DNA from 3 places in the Arthrobacter sp. E1SS-5 genome. Region 2 is predicted to be linked to each of the others. Evidence: predicted binding sites of a transcription regulator. Region 2 holds the regulator's gene; each other region holds the start of a gene.

Region 1 (2,230 bases), 340 kb from region 2:
GCTGGTCCCGCCCGATCCGTTCCTCTTCCATGGGGATGCAGGGGGTTCCCTGCAGTTCCAGGACGGTACGCATCACGACGACATTGAACTTGTCCCTGATCGCCACCGGATCGGCCCGGACCAGATCGGCGATGGTGAAGATCCCCATGGTGTTCAGCCGCCTGGTCAGCCGTCCGGCGACGCCCCACACTTCCTCGACGGACAGCCGACCCAGCAGCGCCTCGCGCTCCGGGGCGGGGACAGAGTCCCAGTGGCATACCCCGCCGAAGGCCTTGTTGTTCTTCGCCCACTTGTTGGCCAGCTTCGCCAGCGTCTTCGTCGGTGCGATCCCGACGCAGACCGGCACGCCGACGTTGCGCCGGACAGCCGCTTTCATCGACCGGCCCAGCGCCAGGAGCTCTGCAGGGGTACCTTTGACGCCGAGGAAGGCCTCATCGATGCTGTAAACCTCCAGCCAGGCCGAGTACCGTCCCAGCAGCTCCATCACACGGGAACTGATATCGCCATACAGCTCGTAGTTGCTGGACAGCGCGACCAGGCCCCATTCCTTGGCCCTAGGAGCCAGCTTGAACCAGGGATCGCCCATGCCGATACCCAGGGCCTTGGCTTCGGGGGAGCGGGTGACAGCGCAGCCGTCATTTTTGGACAGCACGATCACGGGCTTGCCTTCCAGGGAAGGGTTGAACGCACGCTCCGCCGAGGCGTAGAAGCAGTTGACGTCCACGTGAGCGATCTGCGGCATGTGCCGCATCAGGGCCGGCTTAGACATGATGCAAACACCGGAAGGCCGTGCCCCATATCGTCAGATCAGACAGGGCCGGCACTTCAATGTCCGGGTACTCAGGGTTCTCCGCCTGCAGGATCACTCCCTTCGGTGTGATCCTCAGCCGCTTGATCGTCAGCTCCCCATCCAGGACAGCGACGACCACGGACCCGTCACGCGGCTCCAGCGCCCGGTCAACGATCAGCTCATCCCCGTCGCTGATCCCGGCCCCGTGCATCGACTCCCCGGACACCCGCACCACGTAGGTGCTAGTGACGTCCTTAATCAGGTGCGCATTCAGGTCGATCCGGCCGTCGAAGTAGTCCTGCGCCGGCGAGGGGAACCCTGCCGCGACCGGCACCGGGGAGACCAGCACCGACAACAGAGACGCGCCCGCATCTATCACGCGGGGACCGACAATGACGCTCACAACACACCTTTTATTCGAATATTTGTTCGATTCCCTAAGCGTACTCGCTGACCCTGACAAAGCAGGATTTCCGGGCGAAGTTGCATGTGATGCAGGATTGTTGACCGGCTACCAAGGGAGGGGTCGCTGCCCACGGCCGGGGACAATTTCATCTGCGTTATCCACCGCTGCTACTGCCGAAGGGAGCTTCCTCGTGGCTCCCAAAAATCCAGCCGTGGATAACCCGCATTGCCCCCAACTGTGGACAGGACCGACGCCGAGCGCGCGGGCGAACCGGGGCTCGCCCTGGTTTTCGCTGCGCTTCAACCAGTTGATGGGCGTCCGCTGGCGCGGCCGGCTGTTGGGTCCAGGGCGCGCCGTCGCAGAGCTCCGGACCCCCTGGCCCTTGTGTGTCTACGACGATGCTCCTATAGTGGTCAAATCGCCCTCTTATGCGGCTGTTGTCGCTCGATTTTGGCAGTGGATCTCGTGGAAGTCGACGTTGCCGGATGCTGCCGGATAAGGGGCCACTGGGGAGCGGCTGCAGAGGGTGGGCGGATGCTACTCCGGGGTCGTCAGTCCTTGGTTTTCCAGCCCATGGCTGTTGTGTAGGCTGCCACGACGTATCCCCCGCCAAAGGACGGGTGGGATTCGGTGGTTTGGCGTAAGGTCGCGCTGGTGCAGCCCAAACCGTGGATAGCGTTCTTGGCCTTGGTGAGGGCGTCGCTGATACCCGTGGCTTCAACCGCAAAACAGCCCGACCCTTTGTCCGTCACGTATGTGAGGAAGAACGCCATGGAGGGAAGTTTGGCAGGACCAGGAGATTTTTCGTACGGCCTAAAGACCCCTCATGGGCATAGGTTTTGACACGTTTAGGGGTCCCATCCCCGGTCTCATTTAGCCAGTTCTTCCAGTGTCACTCTCAGAACTTCTACCTCTAGCCCTTGGAGGAGGGGGATGTCATGAACGAAAGCGTCCAGTTCCAGGACGCCAGCGTTTCCTCCTCGCGATTTGTACTGAAGCCAGAGGTCCTCCATAGAGAGCTCACCTTTTTCCAG
Region 2 (2,230 bases):
GCGTCCGGCGGGGGAGCCCTCTGCCTGTTTTCCTCACGCCGCGCGGCCGAGGAAGCTGCCGATGCCCTCCGGCCCAAGCTGGACATGACCGTCCTCTGCCAGGGGGAATCGACCATGACTGCCCTGGTTAAGCAGTTCGCCGATGAACCGGACACCTGCCTGTTCGGAACCATGTCCCTGTGGCAGGGAGTCGACGTCCCGGGCGGCTCCTGCCGGCTGGTGGTGATTGACCGGATCCCGTTCCCGCGGCCCGACGATCCGCTGATGACGGCGCGTTCGCGCGCCGTGGCGCAGGCGGGCGGCAATGGCTTCATGTCCGTTTCAGCCACCCACGCTGCCATCCGGCTGGCCCAGGGCGCCGGGCGGCTTATCAGGTCAACAGGAGACAAGGGTGTGGTGGCCGTACTCGACTCCCGGCTGGCTACCGAGCGGTACGCCGGATTCCTGCGGGGCGCCCTGCCGCCGTTCTGGGCAACCACGGACCGCAGCAAGGCGCTGGCAGCCCTCACCAGGCTCGGCGCGGACGCGCTCCGGTAGATCCGGAAGTGCCGCAGGCCCGCGCCGGTGGAACCGGGGCGGGCCTGCGGCAGATTGGGGACCTCCGGCTGGATTTTGGGCCGGTGTGTTTTCGCCGAAGAGAATGGGCTAGAGCGAACGCAGGACCGAGACAACCTTGCCCATGATGGTGGCGTGGTCGCCCAGGATGGGTTCGTACTGCGTGTTTTGGGGAAGCAGCCAAGTGTGGCCGTCGCGCTGGCGGAAGGTCTTAACGGTAGCTTCGTCGTCGAGCAGGGCTGCAACGATGTCCCCGTTGGCTGCGTCCACCTGGCGCCGGACCACCACCCAGTCGCCGTCGCAGATGGCGGCGTCCACCATGGAGTCGCCCGCCACCCGCAGCATGAAGAGCTCGCCCTGGCCCACAAGCTGGCGGGGGAGGGGCATGACATCCTCGACCAGCTGCTCGGCCAGGATGGGACCGCCGGCAGCGATCCTGCCCACAAGCGGAACCATTGCCGTATCGAGCGCAGTGGGAAGCTCGGTCACCGAGGCGCCACCACCGGCGGGCTGGGGCGCAGGAGAGGTGCCTGCGGCCTTACCGGCACCGCCGTCCAGCGTGAGGGGCATCAGCACTTCCATGGCGCGCGGCCGCTTGGGATCGCGGCGAAGGTAACCCAGTTTTTCCAGCTGGGACAGCTGGTGCGTCACGCTGGACAGGCTTGCCAGCCCCACGGTATCGCCGATTTCGCGCATGGAGGGCGGGTACCCGTTCTCATTGACCGAGCGCTGGATGGTTTCGAGAATCTTCTTTTGCCTGGCCGTCAGGCCCTTGGCGGTCCTCTTGCTTTGCGGGGCGGTCCTGCCCCCGGCGGCTGCTGCTGCCATATTCGCCAATGCCTTTCGCTTGCCGCCGGACCTTCCGCCACAGCGCTTTTTACAGCGCCGCCGGAAGCACTCCCACTGTCATTGTCAGACCCTGCTGTTCAACTTCAGGGGTGGATGTTCTTAGGTTCAAAGCTAGGCCAGCCACATTGCTTTTTCAAACATTTGTTCTAGCGAGTCTCGACATTATTCGTTGATAGGTGCTAAAACTTAAACAAGTAAAGTTCGAACATGTGTTCTAACCAGCGCATGCCCTATTCGAAAACGTGGCCGGAGGAAGTTCCGGGCCGCGGTCTGAATGGTCGGGGCGGCCGCGGGTGGACACCCGGGCAGCACGGCAGGTCCAGGAGGGCTCAGTTCATGTCAGCTTCATCTCGTCACCAGGTTTCAGCTTCACCCGCGCCCCTGCGGCTCACCCGGCGGGGACGGATCGTCCTGATCGGCGTTCCGTTGGTACTCCTCGCGGTTCTCCTGCTGTCGCTGTCGGGGTTCTTCAACTCTCCGGCCAAGGCCTCCGACTCCGTCTCGGACCTGGCGGTGACACCCACGGTCACCGTGACGGTGCAGCCGGGCCAGTCGCTGTGGACCATCGCCGGTGCGGTTGATCCGGGCCGCGATGCCCGGGACGTGGTCGCGGATATCGTCCAGCTCAACAACCTCAGCGCCGGATCCGTCCTGCCGGGGCAGCAGCTGTTCGTCCCTACACACTGAACCCGCTGCCCATCCGCCGCCAGCGGCCGGGGCGCACGCCGAGGGCGAACAGGACCCGTCACATTTTCCGGTCGTTGCTGCGGCAACTAAACTGTTCAGGTGAACGACCAGCTAGAGCGTCTGAACCGGCTTCCCCTTC
Region 3 (2,230 bases), 1.7 Mb from region 2:
TGACCAGGTCCTGTTCGAAAATTTCGATGCCGTCGAAGCCGGCGATGGCGCAGGCCTGCATCTTTTCCTTCAGGGTGCCGGAGAGGCAGACGGTGGCGATCCCGGTGCGCATCAGGCGGCCACCTCCTCGGCGGCCACGAGCTCCAGGAAGTGTGAGCGCATGCGGTCCGGGTCTGCCTCCAGCCCGGTGAAGATCCGGAAGGCGTCGGCGGCCTGGCCTACCGCCATCCGGCCTCCGTCCAGCACCTCGCAGCCCTTGGCGCGGGCCCCCCGGACCAGTTCGGTGTCGATGGGACGGTAGACGATGTCCGCCACCCAGTGCCGGGACTCCAGCAGGTCAAGGTCCAGCGGGACGCCGGGATGGGCGGCCATGCCCACCGGGGTGCAGTGCACCAAACCGTCGGCCAGGCTCATCAGCTGCGGCAGCTCCGCCGTCGTGCGTGCCGTAACGGTGCTGTGGGGGAAGAAGCCCTGCAGCTCGGCGGCCCGTGCGGCTGCCCTGGCGGGGTCCATGTCCACGAGGTCCAGGGTGTGCACGCCGGCGGTGAGCAGGGCGTAGGCAACGGCGGATCCCGCGCCGCCGGCGCCAAGCTGCACCACGCGGTCCAGCCGGGCCCCGGGAAGTCCGGCGGCGAGCGCGGCGGCGAAGCCGGAGAAATCGGTGTTGTGGCCAATGAACTTGCCGTCACGGATGACAACCGTATTGACCGCGCCGAGCCGGCGCGCATCGGGGCTTACTTCGTCCAGGTGCTCCAGGACCAGCTGCTTGCAGGGATGGGTGATGTTCAGGCCGTTGAAGCCCAGGGTGCGGGCACAGTTCAGGATGGCACCCACGGCTTCTCCGGTAAGCCCCAGTTCCAGCAGGTCGATGGGGCGGTACAGGTAGCGCAGGCCCTGCACGTCACCTTCCCGTTCGTGCATGGGCGGCGTGAGCGATGGCATCACGCCATCACCAACCAGTCCCACCAGGTAGGACTCAGTTCGATTGCTCATGCGTGCAGCTCCTTTGGTACAGCACCTGGCAGCGGCGGAACTTTGCCGCGCTGCAGGTGATAGGGATTACGGTACATCAAATGTTCACTTATCGCACTTATGTTCTACATACGAACAAGAATGGCTTTGTAGGGTCTGATTTGGCGTTCTGCTACCGCTGCGGCAGCCTCGCCGCCAGCTCGGCGGCAGCTTCCTGCAGGAGGGGGACGTGGGCGATCAGCTCGTCCAGGCCCAGGCGGAAGACGGGCACCGCTGTTGCCAGTGAGGCGAAGGCATGCCCCTGGTCGTTGAGCAGCGGTACGGCCACTGCGCGCATTCCGGCCTCGTTTTCCTCATCCATGACGGCGTAGCCCTGCCGGCGCACCTTCCCGATTTCAGCCCTAAAGGCATCCCGGTCGGTGATCGACTTCCCCGTGAGTTCTTCCAGCGGCAGCTCGTCCAGCAGTTTTTCCCGTTCAGCATCCTCGGCGAACGCCACCAGGGCCTTGCCCACCGCGGTAGTGGAGAGCGAGCCCAAGTGGCCGGGGTCGCTGGTCACACGGAAAGTCTGCGGCCCGTCCACCTTGCTGACCGTCAGGTGGTGCAGGCCGTCGCGGACACTGAGGATGCTGGCCTCGCCGGTCCGCTCGGTGACCCGGCGGAGGATGGGCACGGCTGTCCCCGCGAAGCCGTGGTGGTTGGAGACCCGCTGGCCCAGCTGGAAGATCCGCAGGCCCAGATGGTAGCGGCGGCCGTCCGGCTCGTAGTCGACGAAGCCGTCGCGGGTCAGGGAGCCGAGCAGGCGGTAAGTGGTGCTGAAGGGAAGTTCCGCACGGCGGGAAATATCCGCGGCGGTTGCGCCGCGCGGTTCGTCCCCCAGCAGGACAAGCAGGCCAAGGGCCTTGCCCACCATGTCCGTGCGGTCGGCAGGACGTCCGCCAACCTTCCCCTCCGGCGGCATGGCATTCACGGGTTCCGCGGCGGGGACTGCGGCAGCGGATTCTTCATTGACCGCTGTGGTTTGGTTCACACTCATAGCTCCATGTTGCCACAATGTGAGAGCTACTTCTAGATGGTGATTATTTTTCTTGACAGGTGACAGCCCTCACAGTCATAGTTTCTGTATCGCACAAGCAGCTCCCACCATGTGGCTGCTTATGCCGGGTCTTTTCCGGACTCCAGCCGCATCACGCCCCGCCCGCACCAAGGCAGCGGCGGCTGCGACCCCCAGATCCATCCGCGACAATGTCGTCACACC

Evidence for each region. The regulator LexA, encoded in region 2, represses DNA repair genes until DNA is damaged. The targets are predictions, from matches to a motif close to TCGAACANNTGTTCGA.
Region 1: the regulator LexA is predicted to act here: its motif matches at 1,208-1,223, upstream of ACIGJD_RS08815 (LexA family protein).
Region 3: the regulator LexA is predicted to act here: its motif matches at 1,085-1,100, upstream of ACIGJD_RS19965 (shikimate dehydrogenase).

What each region holds. Positions count from the first base shown of each region.
Region 1 is NZ_CP172703.1:1,900,230-1,902,459, forward strand. Features, by position in the region: gene ACIGJD_RS08810 (Y-family DNA polymerase) at 1-769, opposite strand, end outside; gene ACIGJD_RS08815 (LexA family protein) at 762-1,193, opposite strand; gene ACIGJD_RS08820 (hypothetical protein) at 1,748-1,969, opposite strand.
Region 2 is NZ_CP172703.1:1,557,492-1,559,721, forward strand. Features, by position in the region: gene ACIGJD_RS07215 (ATP-dependent DNA helicase) at 1-537, shown strand, start outside; gene lexA (transcriptional repressor LexA) at 646-1,383, opposite strand; gene ACIGJD_RS07225 (LysM peptidoglycan-binding domain-containing protein) at 1,741-2,091, shown strand; gene ACIGJD_RS07230 (histidinol-phosphate transaminase) at 2,191-2,230, shown strand, end outside.
Region 3 is NZ_CP172703.1:4,285,908-4,288,137, forward strand. Features, by position in the region: gene ACIGJD_RS19960 (bifunctional sugar phosphate isomerase/epimerase/4-hydroxyphenylpyruvate dioxygenase family protein) at 1-112, opposite strand, end outside; gene ACIGJD_RS19965 (shikimate dehydrogenase) at 112-993, opposite strand; gene ACIGJD_RS19970 (IclR family transcriptional regulator) at 1,145-2,008, opposite strand.